DNA from 2 places in the Brevundimonas sp. NPDC007368 genome. Region 2 is predicted to be linked to the other one. Evidence: predicted binding sites of a transcription regulator. Region 2 holds the regulator's gene; the other holds the start of a gene.
The links. Region 2 encodes LexA, which represses DNA repair genes until DNA is damaged. Its sites were predicted from a motif close to ATGTTCNCNANNTGTTCT; they were not measured.
Positions count from the first base shown of each region.

Region 1 (14,075 bases), 220 kb from region 2:
CCCAGCAGGGCCGGAACCTGGGCTGCCGGGACCGCGCCCTGCAGCACCGCCAGCAGACCGCCGGCGATGGACCGGCCGTTGGCGACCGAGCTGGCGTAGCCCGTGGTCTTGTCATCGCGGGTGTAGCGAACCCCGCCCGCGAACTCGAGCCGGTCCGTGGCCTTGAACGTCAGATCAGCGAACAGGTCCCAGGAGGTCAGATCGGCGCTGTTGATCGGGATCTCGATGTGCGCCGACTTCAGGTTCGCCGCGATCGGCGCGGCCAGGGCCCCGGCGCCCAGGGGCGTCAGCGTCGCCTGCAGGAACTGGCGCGCCACGGTCGGATAGGCCGAAACAGGCAGGGTGTTGCGGCCCACCGCCGTCGGTGATCCGTCCAGCAGTCCGGCCAGTTGGGCCAGGGCGATGCGCTCGTCGAACTGGGTCGGCGTGCGCTGATAACCCTCCTCGCGGAACCAGCCGGCGCCGACGAAGCCCGACAGGCGCCCGCCATTGTCCCAGTTCAGTCGGAACTCCTGGCTCCATTGCTCGCCATAGGCCTCCTCCGCCGCCGTCAGCAGCGGCAGCGACAAACCGTCAGCGTCGAAGGTCTCGTAGGAGTCGAACTGGCGATAGGCCGTGGTCGAGTTCAGCGACAGCGACGGCGTCAGCGTCCACTTCACCAGACCCGTCACGCCCCACACCTTGCGGTCCAGGCCCAGGCTCTTTCCGCCGTCGAAGGCGGCGCCCGGCGTCAGTGCCGCGCCGTCCCACGGCGCCCGCCCGCCCAGAACAGCGCCCGTCGTCGGGTCGGCCGGATCATAGGCGATGGACTTGAACGAGGTGCCGGTGGCGGCGTCGGTCTGATAGTTGGCGATCAGGTCGGCGCGCAGCGTGTCCGTCGGCTCCCAGGCACCCGACAGGCGGAAGGCCTTGGTTTCGATGCCGTTGTAGTCTTCCCCGCCCAGCAGGTTCTCGACCGAACCGTCGCGGGTCTTCATCCGCGTGGCCAGACGCAGGGCCGCATCCTCGCCTACCGGCGCGTTCACGAAACCCTCGACCGAGCGGTAGCCGTAGTCGCCGATCTCGGCGCGCATCTCGGCGTCGAACTGCCCCGGACGGGCGCGGTTCTGCACCAGATTGACCGCCCCGATCAAGGCGCCGCGACCATAGAGGGTCGATTGCGGTCCCTTGGCGATCTCGACCCGCTCCAGATCGAACAACTCGACATAGGAACCGCGCGACTTGGAGATCGACACCCCGTCCTGGAACACCGAAACGCGCGGCTCGGCCGTGGCCGCGCCCGAGTCCGAGGTGATGCCCCGCATGACGAAGCCCGGATTGTTCGGCGACTGGTTCTGCACCAGGAAACCGGGCACGAAGGCCGACAGCTGTTCGAACTCCTGCACGCCCAGGTTCTCAAGGAACTGGCCGCTATAGGCCGTCAGGGCGAAAGGAACCTCGATCGGGTCCTGAGCACGCAGCTGGGCGGTGACGATGACGTCGTCCACTGTCGAGACATGGTCCTGGGCCACGCTCTGGGCCTGGGCCGCGCCGCCCGCCATCAGACCCAGCATCGCCGCGCCCGTCAGCAGGCCAGCCTTGTTCGCCACGGATTTCAACATCGCATCCCCCTTGAAGGTCCGGGAGGCGTAGTGGGCGTCGGTGTCGCACCCACGACGCCTCCGCAAATCCACAGTGAAGCTGGCGCTTCAAATCAGCGACCAACACTCCGGATGCGAAACAGTTTTAAAGAGACAAGGGAGGCGCCGCTCGTCGACGCCTCCCCTGCCGTCAATGTAGACAAGCGACGCTAGTGGTCACTGCTCGTGGCCCAGCCGAGGTCGGACCGGATCAGGCCAACTCCGCTTCTTTCCAAGCCATCCTGAGGTCTTCGACGAGTGTCGCATAGGCGCGGCGACGCGCTTCAGGATCGGGCGCACGCAAGACAAAGGCGGGATGGAGCGTCAGCAGAACGCGCGCGCCATCCGAGGTTTCAATCACGACGCCCCGCTCCGACAGGATGGAGGGCTTTCGTCCCAGGACCGCCAGGCCCGCGGTCGCGCCCATGGCGAGGATGAGCCGCGGTTTGACGAGTCTTCGTTCCTGATCGAGCCACCAACGGCAGGCCTGGACCTCGCCCGCGCCGGGCGTCTTGTGCAGGCGGCGCTTGCCGCGCGGCTCATGCTTGAAGTGCTTGACCGCATTGGTCAGGTAGACCCCTGCGCGATGGACGCCCGCTTCAGCCAGGGCGGCGTCGAGAACCTGACCTGCTGGCCCGACGAAGGGTTGTCCCGCCAGGTCTTCATGATCGCCGGGCTGCTCGCCCACGATCATCAGACGCGCCTCGCGCGCTCCCTGCCCGCAAACGCCCTGGGTCGCATCCCGCCAGAGGGGGCAGCGACGGCAGTTCTGCACGCCTCGCTCCAGGTCCGCCGGTTCCAAGGCGACAAGCTCATCGGTCGCCGTCCGATCCACGGTCGGCGGGCGAAGGCGCCGGAACTTCTCATTGGGAAGGGGCGAGGGTTCGGAGACCATGACCTCGGTGCGGGTCGCGGCCGAGGCCACCAGTCCGGGAATCAGAGACGCCTCGGGCAGGTTCTTCCAGTACCGCTTCGGCATCTCCGACTGCATCATGCGCGTGCGCAGACGTGCCGGATTAAAGGTCGAGGCATAGTAGGTGCGCCAGAAATCCTCGACCTCGTCGTCCTGCGGCGCCTCCTCCTGTCGTCCCGGAGGGCCAAGGACGAGACCGTCCCCATCCCAGTGAGCGGTCCCGTCCGGCGTGAGAATGGTCCACCGCATCGTGCTGTAGCGTCGCGCGAAGAAGGGGGCGGTCTTCTCCAGAACGCGATGCGCCGGCTCAAACCAGGCGACCCAGCGCTCGCCTTGCGCATCGCTTGTCTCACGAAAACGAACGAAGGCCTTCATCTTGTGGCTGGCGCGGCGCACGTTCTTCACACGCTCGGCCGCTGCGGCGACATCCGGATCAGACGCCACCCGCATCAGATCGGGTTCGTCCCGCAGCCGCCACAGCAAGCGGTACATCAGGTCGAACCGATCCGGCGCGCGATGCAGGATCAGGTCGCCTGCCGTTTCCATGAAGGCTCGAGGAACGACGAAGGCGTCGTCCACGGCTATCGCGCTCGCCTCCCCGTCAGCGTCGAAAAGCCCGCCCTGGAAAGAACCGGCCGTGACAAAGCGGACGCTGGCGGGCTCGACCCCGTCCATGCGCAGCCGGCGAGCGACCGCCTTCCATCCGGCGAAATCCGTCTCGTTCTCCAGCCTGGCGGTGCGCATCAGAACAGGCTCAACTGTTCCGGTGCGCGGCTGGGGGCCAGTCGGGCGCGAAGATCAGCCGCGTCCGTCAATCCTCCGGGTGTCCAGTCCAGGGCGACGATCCAGGGGCGCACCTTGTCTATGGAACGCGTCAGACGCGCCACGTCCTCCAGGCGCAGGGTGCGATAGCGCCGGACAGACAGGATGCGATCCACCGCCTTCACCCCCAGCCCCGGAACGCGCAACAGATCTTCGCGGGCCGCCAGATTGACATCCGTCGGGAAGACGTCGCGCCGCTTCAACGCCCAGGCCAGCTTGGGATCGACCGCCAGATCCAGCATGCCGTCCGACGCCCCCTCCCCGATCTCGGGCGCGGTGAAGCCGTAGAAGCGCATCAGCCAGTCCGCCTGATAGAGGCGATGCTCGCGCATGAGCGGGGGTTTCGACAGCGGCAGGATGCTGGAGCTGTCGGGAATGGGGCTGAAGGCCGAATAATAGACCCGGCGCAGGCGGTAACCGCCATAGAGAGAGGCGCTGCGGTCCAGGATTTCCGTGTCCGGCGCGCCGTCCGCCCCGACGATCAGTTGGGTCGACTGGCCCGCGGGCGCAAAAGCCGGGGGGCGGGCCCGGTCCCTCTTTCCGGGCCTGGCCGCTTCCAGCCTCAGCCTGACCCGCCCCATGGTCTTGCGGATCAGGCGGGCGTCCTTTTCGGGAGCCAACCGCCCCAGGGCCTCGTCGCGCGGCAGCTCGATGTTGGCCGACAGACGGTCGGCGTAGCGCCCCGCCAAAGCCACCAGCCGTTCGTCCGCCTCGGGGATCAGCTTGAGGTGGATATAGCCTCGAAAGTCGTGATCCTCGCGCAGGCGGCGTGCAACCTCGACCAGCTGCTCCATCGTGTAATCCCCCGAGCGAACGACGCCGGACGAGAGGAACAGTCCCTCGATGTAGTTGCGCTTGTAGAAGGCCAGCGTCAGGTCGACCACCTCGTCGACCGTGAACCGCGCCCGCTCGACGTTCGAGGACGACCGATTGATGCAGTAGACGCAATCGTAGATGCAGAAGTTGGTCAGCAGTATCTTCAGCAGGCTGACGCAGCGCCCGTCCGGCGTATAGGCGTGGCAGATGCCCATGCCCTCCGTCGAACCTACGCCCTTGCCCCCGAGGGAGTTGCGCCTGGGGGCGCCGGAGGATGCGCACGAGGCGTCATACTTGGCCGCGTCAGACAGGATGGAGAGCTTTCGTCGAAGTTCGATACGCGCCATTTGTTCATGATACGTTCCTTTCTCGACAAGGTACAGCGTGACCGTAAAGCATGGGTCAGAAGGCCAATGGAGCCGTCTGCCAGAGACGCCGATCCCGGCGACCAAAGCCCTTGTCAGACCCGCGCCGCTCTCACCCTGGGCGACAAGCCCTACCGCGTGTTCGAAGTCTGAAGCGGCCGAGGCCCGCAGGCGGATCACCGCATGCGCTTGCCCTTCAAGACATGTCGATATATGATTCATGTGCGAAACATATATTCAGGATCCCCCATGGGCATCGTCAATATCGAAGACGAACTGCACGAGCAGTTGCGCCGGGCCAGCAAGGCCTCCTGTCGCTCCATCAACGCCCAGGCCGCCTTCTGGATCAGGATCGGCATGCTGGGCGAGTTGAACCCCGGCCTGTCCTTTCAGGAACTGGCCGCGCGCGAACTCAAGGCGGCCGGCGTCTGCGCCGACCTGGCCGGCTCTGCCGTCGCATGACCAAGACCCCTGCCGAGATCGAACTGATGGCCGAGGCCGGACGGCTGCTGGCTTCGGTCTTCACCTATCTGGACGGCCTGACGCTGGCAGGCATGAGCACCCTGCAGATCGATAGCCTGGTCGAGACCTTCATCGTCGATGAACTGAAAGCTCGACCTGCCAGCAAGGGCCAGTACGGCTACGGCTTCGTGCTCAACAGTTCGCGCAACCAGGTCGTCTGCCACGGCGTGCCGTCCGCCGACGAGATCCTGTGCGACGGCGACATTATCAATCTGGACATCACCCTGGAGAAGGACGGCTTCATCGCCGATTCCAGCAAGACCTATCTCATCGGCGAGGTGGCCCGCCCCGCCCGACGCCTGGTCCAGACCACCTATGAGGCCATGTGGAAGGGGATCCGCACCGTCCGTCCCGGCGCCACGCTGGGAGATATCGGCCACGCCATCGAGCGGCACGCGACGAAGAACGGCTATTCCATCGTGCGTGACTTCTGCGGCCACGGCATAGGCCGCGAGATGCACGAAGCGCCCCAGGTCCTGCATTTCGGCAAGCCCGGAACCGGCATGAGGCTGCGCGAAGGCATGGTCTTCACCATCGAGCCCATGCTCAACCAGGGCCGCCGCACCGTGGAGACCCTGGACGACGGATGGACCGTCGTCACCGCCGACGGCAAGCTCTCCGCCCAGTTCGAACACACCGTCGCCGTCACCCGCGACGGCGTCCGGGTCCTGACCCTTCGACCGGACGAAGCGCGGCACGCCGCCTAGATCAGGCGGGCTTTTGGTCAGCCGATCCCGGCCCCGCCGGTCACGCCCCAGACCTCTCCGGTGACGAAGCTGGCTTCCTGGGAGGCCAGCAGGACATAGACCGGAGCGATCTCCACGGGCTGCCCCGGCCGGCCGAAGGCGCTGTGGGCCCCGAACTGCTCAACCTTCTCCTGAGGCTGACCGCCGCTGGGCTGCAGCACCGTCCAGAAGGGTCCCGGCGCGACGGCGTTCACCCGCACGCCCTTCTCGATCATCTGCTTGGCCAGGGCCTTGGTGTAGGCGACGATCCCGGCCTTGGTGGTCGCATAATCCAACAGGATGTCCGACGGCTCATAGGCCTGGATCGAGGCGGTGGTGATGATGGCCGCGCCCGGCGGCAGATGAGGCGCTGCGGCCTGACAAATCCAGTGCAAGGCGTAGAGATTGGTCTTCATCGTGGCGTCGAAATCCGCCGTCGAAACCTCTGATATATCCTCGCGGTACTGCTGGTGGCCGGCGTTGACGACCAGGATGTCCAGGCCGCCGAACGCCTCGACGACGCGGGCCGTCATGGTCCTGTTCCACGCTTCGTCACTGACGTCGCCGGCCAGGGCCAGGGCCTTCACCCCGGCCTTCTCGATCAGGGCGACCACCTCTGCGGCGTCCGCCTCCTCGGACGGCAGGTAGCCGATGGCCACGTCCGCACCTTCTCGGGCAAACGCGATCGCCGTCGCCCGCCCGATGCCGGAATCACCGCCCGTGATCAGGGCCCGGCGCCCTTTCAGACGGCCATGTCCGACATAGCTGTCCTCTCCGTGGTCGGGTCGCGGGATCATCCGGCCCGCCAGGCCGGGTTCAGCCTGGGGCTGACGGGGAAAGGGCGGTCGGGGATACTGGTTGCGCGGATCCTGCATGGCGAGACGATCGGACATGGCTCTTCCTCGTTTTGGCGCCTGTCCCGGCCAGGGGCGGCGCAGGGGACGCCGATCTAATGTCCTCGTCCCTCGCGACGTTCCACCCGGCCGCCGACCCGACCCTCGCAACGCTGGCGAGCCCGCCGCGTTCTCCCTTGCCGCCCCACGGCGCGCTTGCCGCCGCCGGGCGACGGCCTTCACCTGGAGACGCCCGAAGCGCATGCCCTCGCCCAATCAAGGTTTCGCCTCGGTCCTCCAGCCCACCCCCGCCGGCCTGTGGTGCCCGGGAGGCGACTTCTACATTGACCCGCCGCGCCCGGTGGACCGGGCCGTGATCACCCATGGTCATGCGGATCATGCCCGCGCGGGACACGGCGCCGTCCTGGCCACGGTCGAGACCCTGGCCATCATGGGCGAGCGCTATGGCGCGGACTTCGCCGGGCGCACCCAGGCTCTGGCCTATGGCGAGCGGCTCAAGGTCGGCGGCGTTGAGATCTCGCTGGCCCCGGCCGGACATGTTCTGGGCTCGGCCCAGGCGACCGTCCGTCAGGGCGGCCTGACCGTCACCGCCTCGGGCGACTACAAGCGCCGTCGCGATCCCACCTGCGCCGCCTTCGAGCCCGTGCCGAGCGACGTCTTCATCACCGAGGCGACGTTCGGCCTGCCGGTCTTTCGCCACCCTCCCGACACCCAGGAGATCGGAAGGCTGCTGCGCTCGGTCCAGCAGTTCCCGGAGCGGGCCCATCTGGTCGGCGCCTACGCCCTGGGCAAGGCGCAGCGCGTCATCCGTCTGCTGCGCGAGGCGGGCTATGACGAGACCATCTATGTCCACGGCGCCCTGGAAAGGCTGAACCGGCTGTACGAGCATTTCGGCGTCGATCTGGGACCGCTGGCCCCGGCCACGGGATCAAAGGCCGACTTCGCCGGGCGCATCGTCGTCGCTCCGCCCTCCGCCATCGCCGACCGCTGGAGCCGACGTTTCCCCGATCCTGTCACGGCCTTCGCCTCGGGCTGGATGAGCGTCCGGGCGCGGGTACGCCAGCGCGGCGTAGAACTGCCGCTGATCCTCTCCGACCACGCCGACTGGGACGAGCTGACCGCCACCCTGACCGAACTGTCGCCGCAGGAAATCTGGATCACCCACGGCCGTGACGACGCCCTGCGCCGCTGGGCTGAACTGCAGGGGCTGAAGGCCCGCGCCCTGCATCTGGTCGGCTATGAAGACGAGGACGACGACTGATGCGCGCCTTCGCCGCCCTGCTCGACAGGCTGTCCTTCACAGCCTCGCGCAACGCCAAGCTGCGGCTGATCCGCGACCACCTGGCCGACGCCCCCGATCCCGACCGGGGCTGGGCGCTGGCCGCCCTGACGGGCGCCCTCTCCTTCGCCGCCGCCAAGCCGGCTGTAATTCGTCAGGTCGTCGAGGGGCGGGTCGATCCCGAACTCTTCCGCCTGTCCTACGACTATGTCGGCGACCTGGCGGAGACCGTCGCCCTGATCTGGCCGGCCCGTCACGGCGCCAACCGCGAGCCGGAACTGTCCGAGGTGATCGACACCCTGAACGCCGCCAAACGGGTCGAGGTTCAGGCCCTGCTGGAAGCCTGGCTGGACGCCCTTGACGCCGACGGGCGCTGGGCCCTGCTGAAGCTGGTGACCGGGGGCTTGCGCGTCGGCGTCTCGGCGCGACTGGCCTGGCAGGCGGCGGCGGACTTCGGCGGGGTCGAGGTCGCTGACATACAGGAGGTCTGGCACGCCCAGCCCCCGCCCTATGCCGACCTTCTGGCCTGGCTGGACGGCAGGACCGAGCGCCCCTCGGCCATGGCGCACGGTCGCTTTCGTCCGGTCATGCTGGCCCAGCCGATCGACGAAGCCGTCGACCTGCCCAGGCTGGAGCCCGGCGAATACGCCGCCGAATGGAAGTGGGACGGCATCCGCGTTCAGGCGGTCAGCGAAAGGGGCGTCAAACGCCTCTACAGCCGCACCGGCGAAGACGTGTCCGGAGCCTTTCCCGATGTCGTGGCCGCCCTGGCCTACGAGGGGGTCATCGACGGCGAGCTTCTGGTGCTGCGCGAGGGTCGGGTCGCGCCCTTCTGCGACCTGCAGCAAAGGCTGAACCGCAAGACGGCGGACGCCAAGCTGATGATCAGCCACCCGGCGGGCGTGCGCGCCTACGACCTTCTGGCCGCCGACGGGGAAGACCTGCGCGCCCTGCCCTTCGCCGAGCGCCGCAAGCGCCTGGAAGGTTTCGTCGCCCAGATCAGCTCTGACCGCATCGACCTGTCGCCCCTCGTGCCCTTCCGGACCTGGGAAGACCTGGCGGCCCGTCGCGCCGAACCGCCGCCGGGCGATCCGCAGTCGGCGGAGGGGCTGATGCTGAAGCGGCTCGACAGCGTCTATGAAGCCGGCCGCCCCAGAGGGCCCTGGTTCAAGTGGAAGCGCGATCCGCGTCTGATCGATGCCGTCCTGATGTACGCCCAGCGCGGTCACGGCAAGCGCTCCAGCTTCTACTCCGACTACACCTTCGGGGTCTGGACCCAGGACGCCGACGGCGTCCATGTGCTCACCCCCGTCGGCAAGGCCTATTTCGGCTTCACCGACGAAGAGCTGAAACAGCTCGACAGGTTCGTGCGCGAGCACACGGTCGAGCGTTTCGGCCCCGTCCGCTCCGTCACGGCGACGCGCGAGTTCGGGCTGGTGCTCGAGGTCGCCTTCGAGGGCCTGCAAAGGTCCAAACGCCACAAGTCCGGCGTGGCCATGAGATTTCCCCGCATCAGCCGCATCCGCTGGGACAAGCCGGCCAGGGAGGCGGACGAGCTGCATACGCTGGAAGCCATGCTCGGTGCGCCCTCGCCCGCACCCTGACTTCGGCTAGCGGCTGTCCCTGTGTCGGGGATTGGGCTCGCCTGAGCCCGGATCCGTCCGAGTTTCGGTCGATAGCCCGGAGGCTTTGGAACCTCTGGGTTCGGTCGCCGGCCGCGGCGGCTGTCCGGCCCGGTCCGGCGGGCGCAGATTCTCATTTTCGGCCTCGCGACCGGTGCGTTCGGCCGGTTTGTCCGGTTGAGTCATCAGGCGTCTCCTAGGTAGGCGAAGAGGACAAAGGAACCAGGGATCACGCCGACTTGCCCGTGTGCTCCGGCTTGCCCTTGCGTGGGGTTGAAGCCATTTCCGCCAACTCCTTGCGGGTCATGCTTTCCTCCATGGACTTCGAGGCGCCCCGAAGCTTGCTTTTCGGCGCATCGCCCCGTTTTGCGGCCAGGGCGGCCCCAGCCGCCTTCTGCTGGGCTGCGGATTTGGCGGGCATGTCGAAAACTCCCTGATATCGGATCATTGCCGGATCGAGCGAAAGGCCGGTCAGACGCCTTCGTTCAACCCGCCCCCGAAACCCGGGTTCCTCAGGGACTGCGCTGACGCGAGATCGCGGTCGCGCCACGGCCGCCTAACGCCCGAAGAGTCCTGTACCGAACAGAAGGCCGCGAGCCGCCGCGCGACCTCGATCAATCCGGTGCGTTTGGCCGTCCCTAGCCCTTCCGTTCAAAGCGCCATTTCATCAGCAAGACGCCGCTGGCCATGACAAGGGCGCAGCCGTTGGCGAGCGTCACGGGCCATGCCTCGGTCAGGAGACCGTAACACACCCATAGAATGAAGCAGCTCACGGTCAGGGCGTAGGTCTTGAGCGAGACGCTGGAGGCGTCGCGCTCCTTCCAGATCTTGTAGATCTGGGGCGCGAAACTGCTGACGGAGCACAGGGCGGCGGCGACACCCACCACATCGGCCATGGAGATCATAGGTCAGTCCCGAACTCGACCGGTCCGGCCGCAGTGATCTGGCCTAACGCCGCGGACGCCCGCGGGCTCCCTGTCAGGGACGATAGAGGTCCGCGTCCGGGTCAGTCTCGCCCCTCACCCAGGCCGCCACGATCTGGCTGGCGATCACTGAGGAGGTGATGCCGTTGCCCCCAAAGCCCATGACGCTCCAGGCATGGGCCATTCCGGGGACCGGCGCGATATGGGGCAGGCCGGTGGCGCTCTCGCCGAAGGCTCCGGCCCAGGCGTAGTCGACCTCCAGCACGACCTCGGGAAGCAGGTGTTTAAGCTTGGCCAGGATGCGCGCTGTCTTGCGTTTCAGCAGCGCTTGGCTGGCGTGGGCGGTAGGCGAATCCTCATCCTCGCCGCCGACGATCAATCGCCCGTCATTGCTCGTGCGCATGTAGAGGTAGGGGTCTGATCCCTCCCAGACGAGGGTGTCTCGCAGCCAGGCTGGACCGGAGAATCCCGGCTTTGACGCGAGCGCCCAGGTCGAGACCACCCGGCAGTCAGGCGCAGTCACGCCCTTGGGACGTTCGTAACCGCAACAGAAGACCACCGCTGAAGCCCGTACAGCGAAACCGGCGCTGGTCAGCAGGGTCACCCCGTCCGGATCCGACACGGCTTCGATCACATCCACCGGTGAGAAGAGCCTTGCGCCCCGGGCCTGGGCGCGCCTCAGAAGTCCTGCGGTCAGTTGAGCAGGATCGGCGCTGGCCGATCCGCCGCTGAGGATAGCGCCGGTTCGGTCGATCCCGAACCGATCAAGAACCTCCACCGCCGGCAGAAAACGGCTCTCCAACCCGGCGTCGGCCCTCGCTGCGGCCTCGCTTTCGAGGGCTCTGCGGCCATAGGCGTCACCGGCAAGATAGAGGGCGTCGCGATCACGGTAGCCGCAACGGATACCCTCCTGGACGATGATCTGTTTCAGGTCGTCGACCGCGCGCCGCGAGCGCAGATAGGCCCGCTGCGCCTTCGGTCGGCCTATGCGTCGCGCAAGCGCCTCCAGTGGAAGATCGATCTCCCATTGCAGGAGCGCTGTCGAGGCGATGGTCGATCCCGTCAGGGGCGCCCTGCGATCAAGGACGGCCAGCCTGTGGTCGCGCGATAGCTCATGCGCCATAAGGGCGCCGCTGATCCCGGAGCCGACGACGGCGACATCAACCGAAACGGCCTGCTTCAGAGGACGAACCGACGTCCCTGTAAACGGGCTGTCGGCCCAAATAGATCGACCGCTCCTCAGGTCGCGTTTCTGGGTCAGCCTCGCCATTCAACCCCCGACATGCACAGCCTGCGCCTCCGCTTCGGGGAACGCGCGCTCCTGTCGAGGGTTGCTCAAACCATGGCCAAGCCTCACCGGATCACGACGTCTCCCATGGATCCGACACGCCAGCTTCCTGCAACCTTTCGCGACTGGTTCGTGGATCGCGGCTGGACGCTGCGCCCCCATCAGCGGGACATGATCGAGAAAGCGAAAGCCGGCGCCGATGTCCTGCTCGTGGCGCCGACAGGCGGCGGCAAGACCCTCGCCGGCTTCTTGCCCAGCCTGCTACAGCTGGCCGAACGGGGCCCGCGCAAAGGCCGCAAGACCCTTCATACGCTCTACATCTCCCCCCTCAAGGCCCTGGCGGTCGATGTCGAACGGAACCTCCTGACCCCGGTCAGGGAAATGGATCTCCCCATCCTCGTGGAGTCGCGCACGGGCGACACCGGCCAGGCCCGGCGCCAGCGTCAGAGGACATTCCCCCCGGACATTCTGCTGACCACGCCCGAACAGCTGGCCCTGTTCTGCGCCTGGAAGGGCGCGCGCGACTATTTCCAGGATCTGGAATGCGTGATCATCGATGAAATCCACGCCATCCACGGATCCAAACGAGGGGACCTGCTGTCGTTGGGGCTGGCGCGGCTGAGGACTTTTGCGCCTGGCGTCCGCTGCGTCGGTCTGTCGGCGACCGTGGACGATCCGGCTCGCGTCAGACGCTGGCTGTCGGACCGAGGCGACGACATCGTCCTTGGCCAGGCTGGCGCGCCGCCCCGGCTCGAGGTTCTGCTCTCGCAGAACCGGGTCCCCTGGGCCGGTCACACCGCCCGGCACGCCATGGCGGAGGTCTACGAGACCCTAAAGACGGCGCGCACGACCCTGGTCTTCGTCAACACCCGCTGGCAGGCCGAATTCGCCTTCCAGGAGCTATGGCGGCTCAATGACGACAACCTGCCGATCGCTCTGCATCACGGCAGCCTTTCAGCCGAGCAACGCCGCAAGGTCGAGGCGGCGATGTCGCGCCATGAACTGAGAGCGGTGGTCTGCACCTCGACGCTGGATCTGGGCATCGACTGGGGCGCCGTTGATCTGGTCATCCAGCTTGCGGCGCCCAAGGGCGCCTCGCGGCTGGTGCAAAGGATCGGACGCGCCAACCACAGGCTGGACGAGGCCTCCCGCGCTATCCTGGTTCCCGCCAGCCGGTTCGAGATGCTGGAGTGCCAGGCGGCGGCGGAGGCGGTGGCCGAAAACGCCCTCGACGGCGATCCGCCCCGGATCGGAGCGAGAGACGTCCTCGCGCAGCACATCATGGGCTGCGCCTGTTCGGAGCCCTTCGACCTTGCTGACCTCTATGAGGAGGTGCGCCGGGCCGCGCCCTATGCGGGACTTTCCTGGGAGGCCTTCGAGCAGGTCGTCGATTTCGTGTCGACAGGCGGCTATGCGCTCAGAAGCTATGATCGCTTCCGAAGGATCATACGCAATTCCGATGGCCGCTGGCGCGTCCTCAATGAGGAGACTGCGCGACGGCACCGGATGAATGTCGGCGTCATCGTCACGGCGCAGACCCTCAACATCCGGCTTGCGGGCCGACGCGGCGTCGGGCGCAAGATCGGCCAGGCCGAGGAGTGGTATTTCGAACAGCTGACCCCGGGCGACAGCTTCCTCTTCGCCGGGGAGATCTGGCGTTTCGAGGGGGTTCGGGCGACGGACGCGATCGTCACCCGCTCGGACGAGAAACAGCCCAAGGTTCCCAGCTGGGGCGGCTCCAGGTTTGCGCTTTCCACCTTCCTGGCCAAGCGTGTCCGGCGGATGATCAGCGACCAGGCGTCATGGTCCCGGCTGCCGCCCGACGTCTGCGAATGGTTGTTCGCCCAGCAGTCGCATTCCAGCCTGCCCGGTGAGGATGATCTCCTGGTCGAGACCTTCACCCGGGGCAAACGTCACTACATGGTCTGCTATCCGTTCGAGGGCCGGCTGGCCCACGCCACCCTGGCCATGCTGGTGACCCGCCGACTGGACCGGGCCGGGGTCGGGCCGATCGGCTACCTCGCCAACGACTATGCGCTTTGCGTCTGGTCCCTGCGGCCGATGGACAGCCTCGATTTCGACGCCCTGTTCCAGCAGGACATGCTGGGGGACGATCTTGAAGCCTGGCTGGATGAGAGTTTCATGGTGAGACGCGCCTTCAAGGAATGTGCGCTGATCAGCGGCCTGATCGAGCGCCGCATCCCCGGCCATGAGAAGAACGGACGGCAGGTCACCTTCTCCGCCGATCTGATCTACGACACCCTGCGCCGACACGATCCGGACCATCTGCTCCTGTCCTGCGCGCGCGAGGATGCGGCGCGCGGACT
Region 1 covers NZ_JBIAFA010000002.1:527,481-541,555, forward strand. The annotation lists gene ACFYLW_RS06225 (TonB-dependent receptor domain-containing protein) at 1-1,601, opposite strand, end outside; gene ACFYLW_RS06230 (UdgX family uracil-DNA binding protein) at 1,831-3,276, opposite strand; gene ACFYLW_RS06235 (putative DNA modification/repair radical SAM protein) at 3,276-4,517, opposite strand; gene ACFYLW_RS06240 (ParD-like family protein) at 4,785-4,997, shown strand; gene map (type I methionyl aminopeptidase) at 4,994-5,764, shown strand; gene ACFYLW_RS06250 (SDR family oxidoreductase) at 5,782-6,675, opposite strand; gene ACFYLW_RS06255 (ligase-associated DNA damage response exonuclease) at 6,878-7,897, shown strand; gene ACFYLW_RS06260 (cisplatin damage response ATP-dependent DNA ligase) at 7,897-9,519, shown strand; gene ACFYLW_RS06265 (DUF3008 family protein) at 9,767-9,958, opposite strand; gene ACFYLW_RS06270 (SemiSWEET family sugar transporter) at 10,176-10,442, opposite strand; gene ACFYLW_RS06275 (FAD-dependent oxidoreductase) at 10,516-11,730, opposite strand; gene ACFYLW_RS06280 (ligase-associated DNA damage response DEXH box helicase) at 11,836-14,075, shown strand, end outside.
Region 1: a site for LexA is predicted at 4,518-4,535, ahead of ACFYLW_RS06235 (putative DNA modification/repair radical SAM protein). Genes of this name have one in related genera too.

Region 2 (14,075 bases):
CGCGTCGAACGCCGCGACGTCGCCGCTGGCGGCTCGCGCTTGCAGAGCCTCGCGTTCCGGCACGGAGGCTATCGAGCGTCTGCGGACAGCGCCTCGACCATGCTCCGGTCAAAACGACGCGCCTGGGCGTCAGTCATAACGGACCGCATTTCGAAAATGTGAGCGATGGTGGCTTGCTGCAGATCGCCCATGGCGTCGTGAAAATGATCGACGGCGGGCTGAACCACCCGGCTGTCGCCGTTGCTGACCCTGATCGCCTCGGCCAACTCGCGATTGGCGGCCTGAACGCGGCCTTCAAGCGCAACGCGTTGGCCAGCAAACCGGGCTTCGATGTCCTCGATCTCCCGATATTGCTCGGGCGACAGATCCAGATGCTCGTGAACGATCTCATGCAAGGACGGCGGCGTCTGCTTGTTGAGAACCCAGGTCGCGCCGGCCCAGGCGCCGATCCCGCTGGCGGCGGCGGCCAGGGCGACCGTCACGGCGATGGATTTCCAGGCGATCACCATCAGCCGACTTCCATTCGCGCCAGCGGCGACATGGCCGCGGCTGTGAAGACCGACATCTCGGAGGACGCGGTCGTCTGCGCGAACTTCGCCCCGAGACCGCCGTTGGCGATCCCAACCAAAAGCGCCAGCGCCACGGCGGCCAGACGTATCCGCTCGGTCGCCCGCTGCGACTGGATCGCCTTCACCCGGCTCCAGACATCCTCTTCCAGGCGATCAAGCGAAGCGCCTTCGGCCGTGGAAGCACGCGCCAGCCAATATCCCAGATCTTCCATGACCAAAGCCTTTCGCGTCCCCAATGACGAATACGCACCATTGGCGTTCATCCCTCAAGACGTCGCAAAAAGGTCTGGTGCGGCCCGCGGTCTGGCCGCGATCAAGCGCCCGAATGGAAAAGTCGCAGCATGGCGCTCGCGACAGCGCCCAGCACGCCGACGCTCGCGATCAATCCAAGGATCAGCACGGCCTTGAAGTGCCGATGAAGAAAGTAGAGAATTTCACCCGCCATCTGCGTCTGCCCAGTGATTGCGGCCCATATTGGCACAATACTGGACAAACGCTGCAACAAGCGTGCGTGAACCTCGTCTTAGACGAGACGGCTCTGCACCACGGCCGCGCCGATGAAGCTGGCGAACAGCGGATGCGGCGCGAACGGGCGGCTCTTCAGCTCCGGGTGGTACTGAACGCCGATGAACCACGGGTGATCCGGGCGCTCGACCGTCTCAGGCAGGACGCCGTCAGGCGACAGGCCCGCGAAAACCAAGCCAGCCTTCTCCTCGATCGCTTCGCGATAGTTGATGTTCACCTCGTAGCGGTGACGGTGGCGCTCGCTGATCTCGGTCGCGCCATAGATCTCTGCAATCTTTGAGCCCGACTTAAGGGTGGAGTCATAGGCGCCCAGACGCATGGTGCCGCCCAGGTCGCCGCCTTGCTGACGCAGGACGCGCTGGTTGCCTTGCGTCCACTCGGTCATCAGACCGACGACGGGTTCTTCCGCCGGGCCGAACTCGGTCGAAGTCGCCTTGGGGAAGCCGGCCAGGTTCCGCGCCGCCTCGATCACCGCCATCTGCATGCCGAAGCAGATGCCGAAGTAAGGGATCTTGCGTTCACGGGCGAAGCGGGCCGCCTCGATCTTGCCCTCAGCCCCGCGCTCGCCGAAACCGCCGGGGACCAGGATGGCATGGGCGCTTTCCAGCCGCTGGGCGCAGGCTTGCGGATCGCCCTCGAAGGTGTCGGCCTCGACCCAGTCGATGTTGACCTTGACGTTGTTGGCCACGCCGCCGTGGTGCAGGGCCTCGATCAGGGACTTATAGGCGTCCTTCAGGACGGTATATTTGCCGACCACGGCGATGGTGACTTCGCCATCGGGGTGCAGGCGACGGCGCACGATCTCCTGCCAGCCGGTCAGGTCAGGCTGGGGCGCGTCGGTGATGCCGAAGTGGGCCAGGACTTCGCTGTCCAGACCTTCGTGGTGATAGTCCAGCGGCACGGCGTAGATGTCGGCCGAGTCCATCGCCTGGATCACGCCGCTCTCGCGCACGTTGCAGAACTGACCGATCTTGCGCTTTTCCTCCGCCGGGATCGGCTGCTCGCAGCGGCACAGCAGAATGTCCGGCTGGATGCCGATGGAGCGCAGTTCCTTGACCGAATGCTGCGTCGGCTTGGTCTTCATCTCGCCGGCCGTCTTGATGAAGGGCAGCAAGGTCAGATGGACGAAGCAGGACTGACCACGCGGCAGGTCCTGTCCCAGCTGGCGGATCGCCTCGAAGAAGGGCAAGCCCTCGATATCGCCGACCGTGCCGCCGATCTCCACCAGGACGAAGTCCACGTCCGCGCCGTCGTCGGTCTTGGCCGGGCTGAGGCAGAACTGCTTGATCTGGTCGGTGACGTGCGGAATCACCTGGACGGTCGCGCCCAGATAGTCGCCGCGACGCTCCTTCTCCAGGATGGTCGAATAGATGCGGCCGGTCGTGACGTTGTCGGACTTTGCGGCCGAAACGCCGGTGAACCGCTCATAGTGGCCCAGATCAAGGTCGGTCTCGGCGCCGTCGTCGGTCACGAAGACCTCGCCGTGCTGATAGGGGCTCATCGTCCCCGGATCGACGTTCAGATAGGGGTCCAGCTTGCGCAGGCGGACCTTGTAACCTCGCGCCTGCAAAAGAGCGCCGAGAGCGGCGGAGGCGAGGCCTTTTCCTAGCGAGGAAACCACGCCGCCGGTGATGAACACATAGCGAGCCATGGGCGGACACCTTACTCCATGATTCGCGGCGGGAGCATGGCCCGACGCAAAACAACTGTTGAACATAAGAAGAAAGCGCGCCCTGCGGCGCGCTTTCGGGGATTTCGTATCTGTAGGCGGCTTACTGAGCCGGTGCTGGCGCCGGGGCCGGAGCGGAAGCCGCCGGGAGGCTGGCTTCCAGATCGTCCAGCGACGGGGCGGCGGGCGCCGCCGGGGTCGGCGCGGCGGGTTCAGCCGGAGCCGTCTGTTGCTCATTGCCCACGGCGATGGCCCCGACGGCGTCGGCGTCGATCACCGACCGCGAGCCGCGGGCGAAATTGCCGGCGATGGTCAGGCTGATGGCGCAGACGAAGAAGGCGATGGCCAGGATAGAAGTCGCGCGCGTCAGCAGGTTGCCCGCGCCGCGCGCGGTCATGAAGCCCGACGGGCCTCCGCCCATGCCCAGGGCGCCGCCCTCGGAGCGTTGCAGCAGGATCACGGCCGTCAGGGCGACCGAGATCAGGATCATGGCGACGAGCAAGATGGTCTGGAGCATGGTGTCAATCATGTGGGCGCGCAGATGCGCCGATCAAGCGGCGGCGTCTAACACCGATGCGGGACCGGGGCAAACACCGAACGAAACAGGGCGAAGAAATCGCGACGCTTACGCCGCGCGAATGATGCCCAGGAAGTCCCCGGCCTTCAGCGAAGCGCCGCCGACCAGAGCGCCGCCGACTTCGGCCACGTCCAGAATTTCCGCCGCGTTCGACGGCTTGACCGAACCGCCGTACAGGATCGGAGCGACCCGACCGCCCTCGCCCAGCCTGGCGACCATGGCGGTGCGCACTGCGGCGTGCACTTCCTCGATCTGCTCCAGCGTCGGCGTCAGGCCGGTGCCGATGGCCCACACCGGCTCATAGGCCACGGCAAACGCCTTGCCCGAGAGGCTGACCGGCAGAGAGCCCGCGACCTGACGGCTGACGACTTCGACCGCCTGCCCGGCTTCGCGCTCCGCCAGCGTCTCACCGATGCAGATGATGGGCTCCAGACCGGCGGTCAGCGCGGCTTCCACCTTGGCGGCGACATCAGCGTCGGTCTCGCCAAATCCGGCGCGACGTTCGGAGTGACCGAGAATCACCAGAGAGGCTCCAGCATCGACCAGCATGTCGGCCGACACCGAACCCGTGAACGCGCCCGCCGCCTCGGCATGGCAGTCCTGGCCGCCCAGTTCGACGGACGTACCAGTCAGAACGCGCCCCATCCGCTCGATCAGCGTCGCGGGCGGGCACAGGGCCACGCGACAGGCCGCAGCCTGCTCCTGCAAGGCTTTCGCCAGAGCTTCAGCCTCACCCAGGCTCGCGCCCAGACCGTTCATTTTCCAGTTGCCGGCGACCAGCTTCACAGATTGTTTCATGGCCGCCTCTTTAGGCGCCGTTGTCGCGGAAGCCAAGATGTTGCGGTCCGTCCGCTTGCGGCGCCCTAGGGACTGCCCCTATACGCCAACGTGGCGCCCCTTTGACGCCGGCCCTCGTCAGGTTTCTGTCTCGATGATCACGCTGTTCCGCAACTTCGCCAAATCAAAATGGGCTGCGGGCCTGTTCGCCCTGCTTATCCTGAGCTTCCTGATCGTGGGCGCCCAGTCGGACGTCTTCTCGAGCTTCGGACCCAAGCACGTCATCGACGCCGGCGACCGCAGCGTCGGCGCCCAGCAGTTCCGCGGCGACTTCGAGCGCGTCCGCGCCAACTTGCAGGAGCAGGCCGGTCGCCCCGTATCGTTCGACGACATGGTCAAGGAGAACATCCACACCCAGTATCTGGAAAGCCAGACCCAGCGCATGGGCTTCCTGGCCTGGGCCTGGAACGCCGGCATCCGCCCCGGCAAGGAACTGGTGCTGAAGGAAATCCGCCGGATCCCGGCCTTCTTCAACCAGGTTTCGGGCCAGTTCGATCAGGACCGTTACGAGCAGGCTCTGGCCGCGCAAGGCATGACCTCGGAGATGCTGGAGCAGGACCTGCGCGATCAGTATGTCGCCAGCCAGTTCGGTGCGGGCGTCTTCGCCGGCGCGCGCGTGCCGCGCATCTATGGCGCCCTGCTCGCCGGTCAGGCGCTGGAAACGCGCGATGGGCGCTGGTTCACTGTGACCCAGGCGATGGCCGGGGCCGCTGGCGCGCCGACCGACGCACAACTGACCGCCTTCCTCAATGAGAACGCCGCCCAGCTGCGCCGTCCCGAATTCCGCATGATCTCGATCGTGCTGTTCAATCCCGGCCCCAACAGCCAGGCAGCGCCGATCACCGAAGAGCGCATTCGCGAGCGTTTCGAGTTCCGCAAGGCCGCACTGTCGAACGCAGAAAAGCGCACCTTCGTGACGCTGACCGTCCCGAACAAGGCCGCCGCCGACCGCGTCGCCGCCGACCTGCGCGCCGGCAAGACCCCGGCCGAGGTCGCCGCCGCCAACAAGATCGAGGTCAGCACCTATAACGACACGCCGCAGAGCGCCCTGGGCGACCCCGCCGTCGGCGCCGCCGTCTTCGCCCTGCCGGCCAACCAGGTCTCCAACCCGATCCAGGGCCGCCTGGGCTTCACCGTCGCCAAGGTGACCGGCGTCACCGCCGGCGCGCCCGCCACGCTGGAAAGCGTCCGCAACGCCCTGGTTCAGGAGCTGCGCGCCGAAGACGTGAAGGGCGAGACCTACGCCAAGGTCGAGAAGTACGAAAAGGCCCGCCAGGAAGGCAAGAACCTGGCCGACGCCGCCCAATCGGTCGGCGCCCGTCTGGTGCAGCTGCCGCCCTTCACCGCTGACGGCCGCCTGCCCGACGGTCAGCCGCTGAACGCGCCGCGTCAGATCTTCGAGTCCGCCTACGCCCTGTCCAAGGGCGGCGAGAGCGACATCATCGACGCCGGCGAAGGCCAGTATTTCGCCGTCCGCGTTGACGACATCCGTCCGGCTTCGCTGCCGACCCTGGCCGAAGTTCGCGCCCCTCTGGCCCAGCAATGGACCCTGCGCGAAAACGCGCGCCGTCTGTCGGCCAAGGCTGAGGAGCTGGCCGGTCGCATCCGAGCCGGCGAGGACATCGCCAAGGTCGCCGCCTCGGCCGGCGCCCAGCTGGCTACGCGCACCGCCGTCCAACAGAGCCAGGCCAGCCAGACCGAACTGGGCGAAGGCGTCCTGCGCGGCCTGTTCGGTCAGGGCAAGGGCCAGGTCTTCACCGGCGCGGCGTCGCAGAACAGCTTCGTGGTCGGTCATGTCGACGCCATTCACGCCGCGGTTCCCGCCCTGGCCGCGCCCCTGGTCGAGCAGGTTCGCCCGCGCCTGACCCAGACTCTGGCCAACGCCATGGTCGAACAGAGCTTCACCGCGGCTGCCGCGCGCGTGAAGGCCAAGAACGACCCGGCCGCCGCCGTCGCGGCCCTGGGCATCGAAGCCCCTGCCGCAACCGCTCCGGCGGCTCCAGCCCCCGCGCCCGCCAAGAAATGAGCGCAGGCGTTGGACACGAAGCTGAACGCGCCGCGTTTGTCTCTGGCCTGAAATCAGGCCGCCCCCAGGTCGTCGTTCGCCGCTTGATCGACGACCTGGAAACGCCCGTCTCGGCCTTCCTCAAGGTCGGTCACGGACGGCCCTACGCCAGCCTGCTGGAATCGGTCGAAGGCGGCGCGGTCAACGGCCGCTATTCGATCGTCACCCTGGCCCCCGACGTCGTCTGGCGCTGCCGCGACGGTCAGGCCGAGATGGCGCGCGGCGAAGCCGTTCTGGCCGACCGGTTCACGCCCGAGGACCGCCCAGCGCTGGAGTCGCTGCGCGCCCTGATCGCCGCCACCCGGTTCGACCTGCCCGACGATCTGCCGCCCATGGCCGCCGGCCTGTTCGGCGTCTTCGGCTACGACATGGTGCGGCTGCTGGAGCCCCTGGGCCCTGCGAACCCCGACCCGTTGAACCTGCCCGACGCCGTCATGGCGCGCCCGTCGCTGGTCGCCATCTTCGACTCGGTGAAGCATGAGATCGTCCTGATCGCCGCCGCTTACCCCGACAGTGCGGCTGATCCCGACACGGCCTTCAGCGCCGCCCTCGCCCGCCTCGACGACTTCGAGGATCGCCTTCGCGGCCCCCTGCCGATCCAGCGCGAAGCCGCGCCGGTTCCTGCCCCAGAATTCCGCTCGCCCGTCGATGCCGCCGGCTTCGACGCCATGGTCGCCAGGGCCAAGGACTACATCGCCGCCGGCGACATCTTCCAGGTCGTGCTGGCGCACCGCTTCTCGGCCCCGTGGAACCAGGACCCGTTCGCCTTCTATCGGTCCCTGCGTCGCGGCAACCCGTCGCCCTATCTCTTCTTCCTCGACTACGTCGATTTCCAGCTGGCTGGCTCCAGCCCGGAAATCCTGGTCCGGTTGAAGGATGGTCGCGTCACCATTCGCCCCCTTGCCGGCACCCGCCCGCGCGGCGCCACGCCCGAACTGGACAAGGCGCTTGAAGCCGAACTTCTGGCCGATCCCAAGGAACGCGCCGAACACCTGATGCTGCTCGATCTGGGCCGCAACGATGTGGGCCGCGTCTCATCGCCCGGTTCGGTCGAGGTGACGGAGAGCTTTGTCGTCGAGCGCTACAGCCAGGTCATGCACATCGTCTCCAACGTGCGCGGCGCCGCGGATCCCAAGCTGGACGCGGTGGATACCCTTTTGGCCGCCCTGCCCGCCGGCACCCTGTCCGGCGCACCCAAGGTCCGGGCCATGGAGATCATCGACGAGCTGGAAACCGAGAAGCGCGGCGTCGGCTATGGCGGCGGCGTGGGCTATATCTCGGCCAATGGCGAGGCGGACATCTGCATCGTCCTTCGCACCGCCATGTTCGCGGACAACAAGATCTTCGTTCAGGCCGGCGCCGGCGTCGTCGCCGACAGCGACCCGGCGGCCGAATACGCCGAAACCCTGGCCAAGGCCCGCGCCCCGATGAAGGCGGCCGAGGACGCGTGGCGATTCACCGCGACGACTCGCGGCCAGGGCGCGAACGGCTCAGTCTAAGGATTGGAAACCGTGGAACCCTGGTCGAACGACACGCCGGGGCCGACGACCATGGTCCCCGCCAGCAGCACCGCCGCCGTCGCGGCGAAGGCGGCCGCCGCCAGCAGGCGCAGCGGCTTGGGTTGTTCTATGGCCGGCTCATCGAGCAGGGCCTGGGCGTCGCGGATGGCTTCTAAGCGGGTCAAGACGGATTTCTTCCGATGGCGATGCTCCTGTATCGCGCGGACAGCTTAACGTCCGCTTTCAGTCCGCCTTCGCTTGGCGCGTCGTCACTCCCGTCTTAAGAACCCTGCCATGATCCTCGTCGTCGATAACTACGACAGCTTTACCTACAATCTCGTCCACTACCTCGCGGAGTTGGGCGCCCAGACGCACGTCGTCCGCAACGACGACCTGACGGTGGACGAAGCCTGGGCCCTGAAGCCCGAGGCCGTGCTGCTCTCGCCCGGGCCCTGCGCCCCCGATCAGGCCGGCATCTGCCTGCCCCTGATCACGACCGCGCCGCTGGACATGCCCATCTTTGGCGTCTGCCTGGGCCATCAGGCCATCGGTCAGGCCTTTGGCGGCGACGTCATCCGCGCCAAGACCCTGATGCACGGCAAGACCTCGCCGATCGAGCATGAGGGCCGCAGCGTCTTCGCCGGCCTGCCCTCGCCCTTCACCGCCACCCGTTATCACTCCCTGGCTGTGCGCCGCGAGACCCTGCCGGCCGAACTGGAAGTCACCGCCTGGACCGCCGACGGCGAGATCATGGGTCTGGCCCATCGCACCCGGCCGATCCACGGCGTCCAGTTCCACCCGGAATCCATCGCCACCGAGCATGGCCACGACATGATCGCCAACTTCCTTGACCTGGCGGGCGTCAAGCGGCTGGCCACGGTCTAGACCGATGGATGGTTTCAAGCCTCTGCTGGGCAAGCTGGTGGACGGGCGTGTCCTGACATCGGATGAAGCCCACGCCTTCTTCTCGGCCTGCCTGCGCGGCGAACCGACCCCGTCGCAGGTCGCCGCCGCCGTCACGGCCCTGCGCATCCGCGGCGAGACGGTGGACGAGATCGTCGCCTTCGCCACCGCCATGCGCGACGCCGCCCTGTCGTTGGATCACGCCTTCGACGAGGTGATCGACACTTGCGGCACCGGCGGCGACGGCCAGCACACCTATAACGTCTCGACAGCCGCCGCCTTCGTCCTGGCGGGCGCCGGGCTCAAGGTCGCCAAGCACGGCAACCGCGCCATCAGCTCCAAATCCGGCTCCTCCGACGTCCTGGCCGCGCTCGGCGTCAACCTCGACGCCACCGTACCGCAGCAAGCCCGCGCCCTGCATCAGGCCGGCATCGCCTTCCTGTTCGCCCCCACCTATCACGGGGCCATGCGCCACGTCGGGCCGGTGCGCGCCGAGATCGGTTTCCGTACGGTTTTCAATCTTCTGGGCCCGCTTTGTAATCCTGCGCACGCGAACCGTCAGGTCATGGGCGTCTATGATCCCGCCCTGCTGGAGCCTTTGGCCGAGGTGCTGGGCCGCCTCGGCGCCCGGCGCGCCTGGACCGTCCACGGCCAGGGTCTGGACGAACTGACCACGACCGGCCCGACCGAGGTGGCCGAGTGGAAAGACGGCGCCGTCCGCCGCTTCACCGTCACCCCCGCCGACGCCGGACTGCCGCTGGCGACGCTGGACGACCTGCGCGGCGGCGACGCCGAGCACAATGCAGCGGCGCTGACGGCCCTGCTGGCGGGCGCGCGCGGTCCCTATCGCGACATCGTCGTGCTGAACGCCGCCGCCGCCCTGCTCGTGGCCGATCGCGCCGCCGACCTGCGTGAAGGCGCCGAACTGGCCGCCGCCGTCATCGACGACGGTCGCGCCGCCCGCGCGCTGGAAACCCTGGTGCGCGTCACCAACACCCCTATCCAACCTGACGAGGCCGCATGACCGACGTTCTGGCGAAGATCGCCGCCTACAAGCGCGACGACGTGGCCGCCCGCAAGCTCGCGACCTCTCAGGACGCCATCGAGGTCCTCGCCGCCCAGGCCTCGGCCCCGCGCGGCTTCCGCGCCGCTCTGGAACGGGTCGCCGAAGAAACCGGCCGCCCCGCCCTGATCGCCGAGATCAAGAAGGCCAGCCCGTCCAAGGGCCTGATCCGCGCCGACTTCGACCCGCCCGCGCTGGCCAAGGCCTATGAGCGCGGCGGCGCCACCTGCCTGTCCGTCCTGACCGACGGCCCCAGTTTCCAGGGCGACGACGCCTTCCTGGCCGCCGCCCGCGACGCGGTCGCCCTGCCCTGCCTGCGCAAGGACTTTCTGGTCGATCCCTGGCAGGTGGCCGAGAGCCGCGCCCTGGGCGCCGACTGCATCCTCATCATCCTGGCCATGGTCGACGACGCCCTGGCCGCCGACCTGCTGGCCGAGGCCGAGCGCTTCGGCATGGACGCCCTGATCGAGACCCACGACGAGGCCGAAATGGCCCGCGCCTGCAAGCTGGGCGGCGATCTGGTGGGCATCAACAACCGCAGCCTTCGCACCTTCGAGGTCGACCTCGACGCCACCGAGCGCCTGTCGATGCTGAGCCCCGTGAAAGCCCTGCTGGTGGCCGAAAGCGGCATCTTCACCCCTGACGACGTTCAGCGCGTCGCCGACGCCCACGCCCAGGCCATCCTCGTCGGCGAAAGCCTGATGCGTCAGGACGACGTGGAAGCGGCGACGAAGGCCCTGCTGTCGCTGAGTTAACGTCGGATATCGGCCCAGCAGGAAATGTCAGCTTCCGACCCGTCGCGGACGTTGGCGGGGTGCAGCTCTTACCACCTGCGCTCATGGATAAGCACGATTGTCTCAAACAGCTTTCCGTCTGGGTATCTATCAAACTGGCTCGACAGGCGCTGATCGACAGGTGATCCGCCATCGATGCTAACCGTCACTGTAAATCGGCACTCGGGGATGCCGTAATATGATCCACAGGAGACGTCTCGAACGCCAATGAGGGACACGTTGTCGTTTGGACGCTGCTGAAAGCGTGCGGTCCGCTCCGAGTAGCTGGACCAATGCGTCTGAACATATGCGACGACTTCCTCGTTGGTCGGAGCGACTAGCGCTGACGAAATGGGCGCGCTGTGACCCGTCATTCCCGTACAAGCCGCGATCAAACAGCCTGATAACGCGACAGGCGCGTGCGTTCGCACATGACGCCCAACCGGATTGATCATGGGCATCACGGGGTCTCCTGTCTTTCGGATATAAATGTGGAACATCCGCTTCCCATTTTTAGCTGACATCGACGGCGACCGCTTTTCGGCCTGGAGGCCAATGTCCGCTCTGGGCTCCGGTGCCCAGGACCGTAATCGACCCATTGCGGAACTTGACGATAGACTACTTTCAATGTCCCGTTTGTAGGTGCCCAAAACTACACCCCACCATCACCCGATCGTTCGCTGGCTAGACCGAGAGTTCGATCATGAGTTTTACCGTGTGGGAAACTGGCTCGTCCTCATAGTCTCAGTGGGGTTAGTGCCAATGCTGCTTTTCGGAGCTACAGCAGCCACGGTCGCCATTAGTGTGATCTGGGGAGCGCCCTGGTGCTTGCTCTTCGGCTGGAGAGGATATTTTTGGATCCAGCGGTTCGAAGCTCGTGAGCGACGACGGCGCGAGAGACAGAGGCGCAGGCGTCTCAGACACGTCAATGAGGCTGATGAGGGGGCCTCATGAGTCGGTGTTGCAGCTTTCCACCCTTAGCTGACATCCAGAGAAACCGCTTTGAGCGGCAGCGCCCCCTCAACGCGGCCGAGTTGACATTCAGCAAGAACACTTACAGAACATCCTCAACGGTTCACGCCTTGTTCTGGAAGCCTTGCGCCCATGCTCACCAAGAAGCAGCACGAACTCCTGATGTTCATTCATGAACGGATTCAGGAAACGGGCGTCTCGCCCTCCTTCGACGAGATGAAGGAGGCGCTGGATCTGGCGTCCAAGTCGGGCATCCACCGCCTGATCACGGCGCTGGAGGAGCGCGGCTTCATCCGCCGCCTGGCCCACCGCGCCCGCGCGCTGGAAGTGACCAAGCTGCCGGAACAGGCGACCGCGGGCGCGCCGCGCGGCCACGCGGGCTTCAAGCCCGGCGTGATCGAGGGCGGCGGTCGCCCTCGCGCCGCTGAGCCTGCCAACGACACGCGCGAACTGGCCCTGATGGGCAAGATCGCGGCGGGCACCCCCATCGACGCCATCGAGCATGAGACCGCCCGCTATCCGGTACCGGAAACCATGCTGGGCGCAGGCGAGCACTATCTGCTCGAGATCGAGGGCGACTCGATGATCGAGGCGGGCATCCTCAACGGCGACATGGTGATAATCAAATCGACCGCCGACGCCTCGTCCGGCGAGATCGTTGTGGCCCTGGTCGAGGGTGAACAGGCGACGCTGAAACGCCTGCGCAAGAAGGGCGCCTCCATCGCCCTGGAGCCCGCCAACCGCAACTACGAGACCAAGATCTACGGCTCGGATCAGGTCGCGGTTCAGGGCAAGCTGGTCGGCCTTATCCGCCGCTATCACTGAAGTCGGGATCGGCCTGACGGGTCCAGGGCCTGCGCCCCCTCACGTCGGTCGCCCAGACCGCCTTCCAGCCCGCGCCGACGCGCCACAGCTCGACCGAGCCCCCGCGCGCGTAGTCCACGCCGTCCAGCACCAGCCGGTCCGCGCATGAAGCGGGCAACCATGTCAAATCGGCCCGGCTGCTGACGACCGACGCCGACCGGCAGATCGCGTCCAACTGCTCGACCGACGGCGCCTTCTTGCCCCACCACAGGGCGACCGGCCCGGCCTCAGGTGCTTCCGGCGCGCAGAACGACCGCCTGCAGGCCCAGCCCTCCTCCGGTCTCGGCGTCAGTGCCAACCCGCGCCGCCGCGACCACAGATCGGCCGCGAACTGGCGGACGCCGGGCCGCACCACGACCGCCGCCTCGGCCGGCCGCCAGGCCGCATTGGTCCCGCCGTCGCCGATCCACAGATCCGGCGCCGCCGGACGCGGCCAGATCAGCACCGCCGCCGCCAGCGGCAGGCCCAGCCAGCGCAACCGCCCGCGCCACAGGCAGATGAACAGGATGCCCAGGAAAGCGACCGGCAGAGCCGCCGCCGGCGCGCTGGCTATGGTCCGCACCGCCCCCGGCAACCCCGCCGTCCAGTGGCCGATGGCCAGCATCAGATCGACGCCCTTGCCCGCCAGCCACAGGAAGGGCGCGCCCAGCCCCAGCGGCTCCAGCGCCGCGCCCAGCGCCAGCGCGGGCATCAGGATGAAGTCCGCGACCGGCGCCGTGCCCAGGTTGGCGACCAGGCCATAGACGGCGGTGCGGTTGAAATGCTGCATGGCGAACGGCCCGGTCGCCATGCCCGCCACCAGACTGGCGGTGCAGGCGATCAGCAGCCAACTGCCCAGCCTCTGCGCCGCCACGATGGGCCAGGGCGCGGAGATCTCCTTGATCCGGCGCGGCCAGACCTCGGACAGCGCTACCAGAGCCGCTGTCGCCGCAAACGACATCTGGAACCCTGGCGTGACGATGGCCTCGGGTTGCAGCAACAGAACCGTGAAAGCCGCCACCGCCAGGGCGTGCATGGTCACCGCCTGACGATCCAGCAGGATGGCGACAAAGGCGATGGATGCCGTGATCGCCGCCCGCTCGGCGGGCGGCGGCGCGCCCGACACCACCAGATAGGTCCCGACCGCGATCAGCCCCGCGACCGCCGCGACCTTCTTGCCCGACACCCTGAGCGCCAGCCACGGCCAAAGCGCGACGCCCAGCCGCACGGCGAAGAAGACAAAACCGCCGACGATGGCCATGTGCAAGCCCGAGATCGACAGGATATGCGCCAGCCCGGAATCGCGCATGGCGTCCAGATCCTCGCGCCCGATCCAGGTCTCATGTCCCGTGGTCATGGCGGCGGCGATCCCGCCCGTCCGCTCGCCCAGCCGCGCCACGATCCGCTGCGCCAGGGCATAGCGGGCAGCATTGATCTTCATCGCCATCCGCACTCGCCATGGCGGCTCTGGCAGAGCGGTCGGCCGCGTCTGGCCCAGCGCGAACAGCGTCCCACCCATACCCTGGAAATAGGCGTTGCGACCAAAGTCATAGGCTCCCGGGCTGGCCGGCGCGGGCGGCGGATTCATAATGCCGTAGAGCCGCACGGCCGTTCCCGGCGCAGGGGGCGCGCCGCGCACCGTCGCCCGCAACCGAACCGGCGTCGCCTCGGGCGCCAATCCCTTGATCCGCACCGGCGCCACGACGATTCGCGCGCCGCGCTCGCCGGGGCTGTCGACATCCATGACCCAGGCCTCGACCATGGCCGGTTCGGCCAAGGT
Region 2 covers NZ_JBIAFA010000002.1:305,440-319,514, reverse strand. The annotation lists gene ACFYLW_RS05240 (RNA polymerase sigma factor) at 1-63, opposite strand, end outside; gene ACFYLW_RS05235 (periplasmic heavy metal sensor) at 69-509, opposite strand; gene ACFYLW_RS05230 (hypothetical protein) at 509-781, opposite strand; gene ACFYLW_RS05225 (hypothetical protein) at 883-1,014, opposite strand; gene ACFYLW_RS05220 (CTP synthase) at 1,093-2,745, opposite strand; gene secG (preprotein translocase subunit SecG) at 2,867-3,280, opposite strand; gene tpiA (triose-phosphate isomerase) at 3,389-4,138, opposite strand; gene ACFYLW_RS05205 (peptidylprolyl isomerase) at 4,272-6,203, shown strand; gene trpE (anthranilate synthase component I) at 6,200-7,741, shown strand; gene ACFYLW_RS05195 (hypothetical protein) at 7,738-7,926, opposite strand; gene ACFYLW_RS05190 (aminodeoxychorismate/anthranilate synthase component II) at 8,036-8,626, shown strand; gene trpD (anthranilate phosphoribosyltransferase) at 8,631-9,668, shown strand; gene trpC (indole-3-glycerol phosphate synthase TrpC) at 9,665-10,462, shown strand; gene lexA (transcriptional repressor LexA) at 11,585-12,277, shown strand; gene ACFYLW_RS05170 (ComEC/Rec2 family competence protein) at 12,258-14,075, opposite strand, start outside.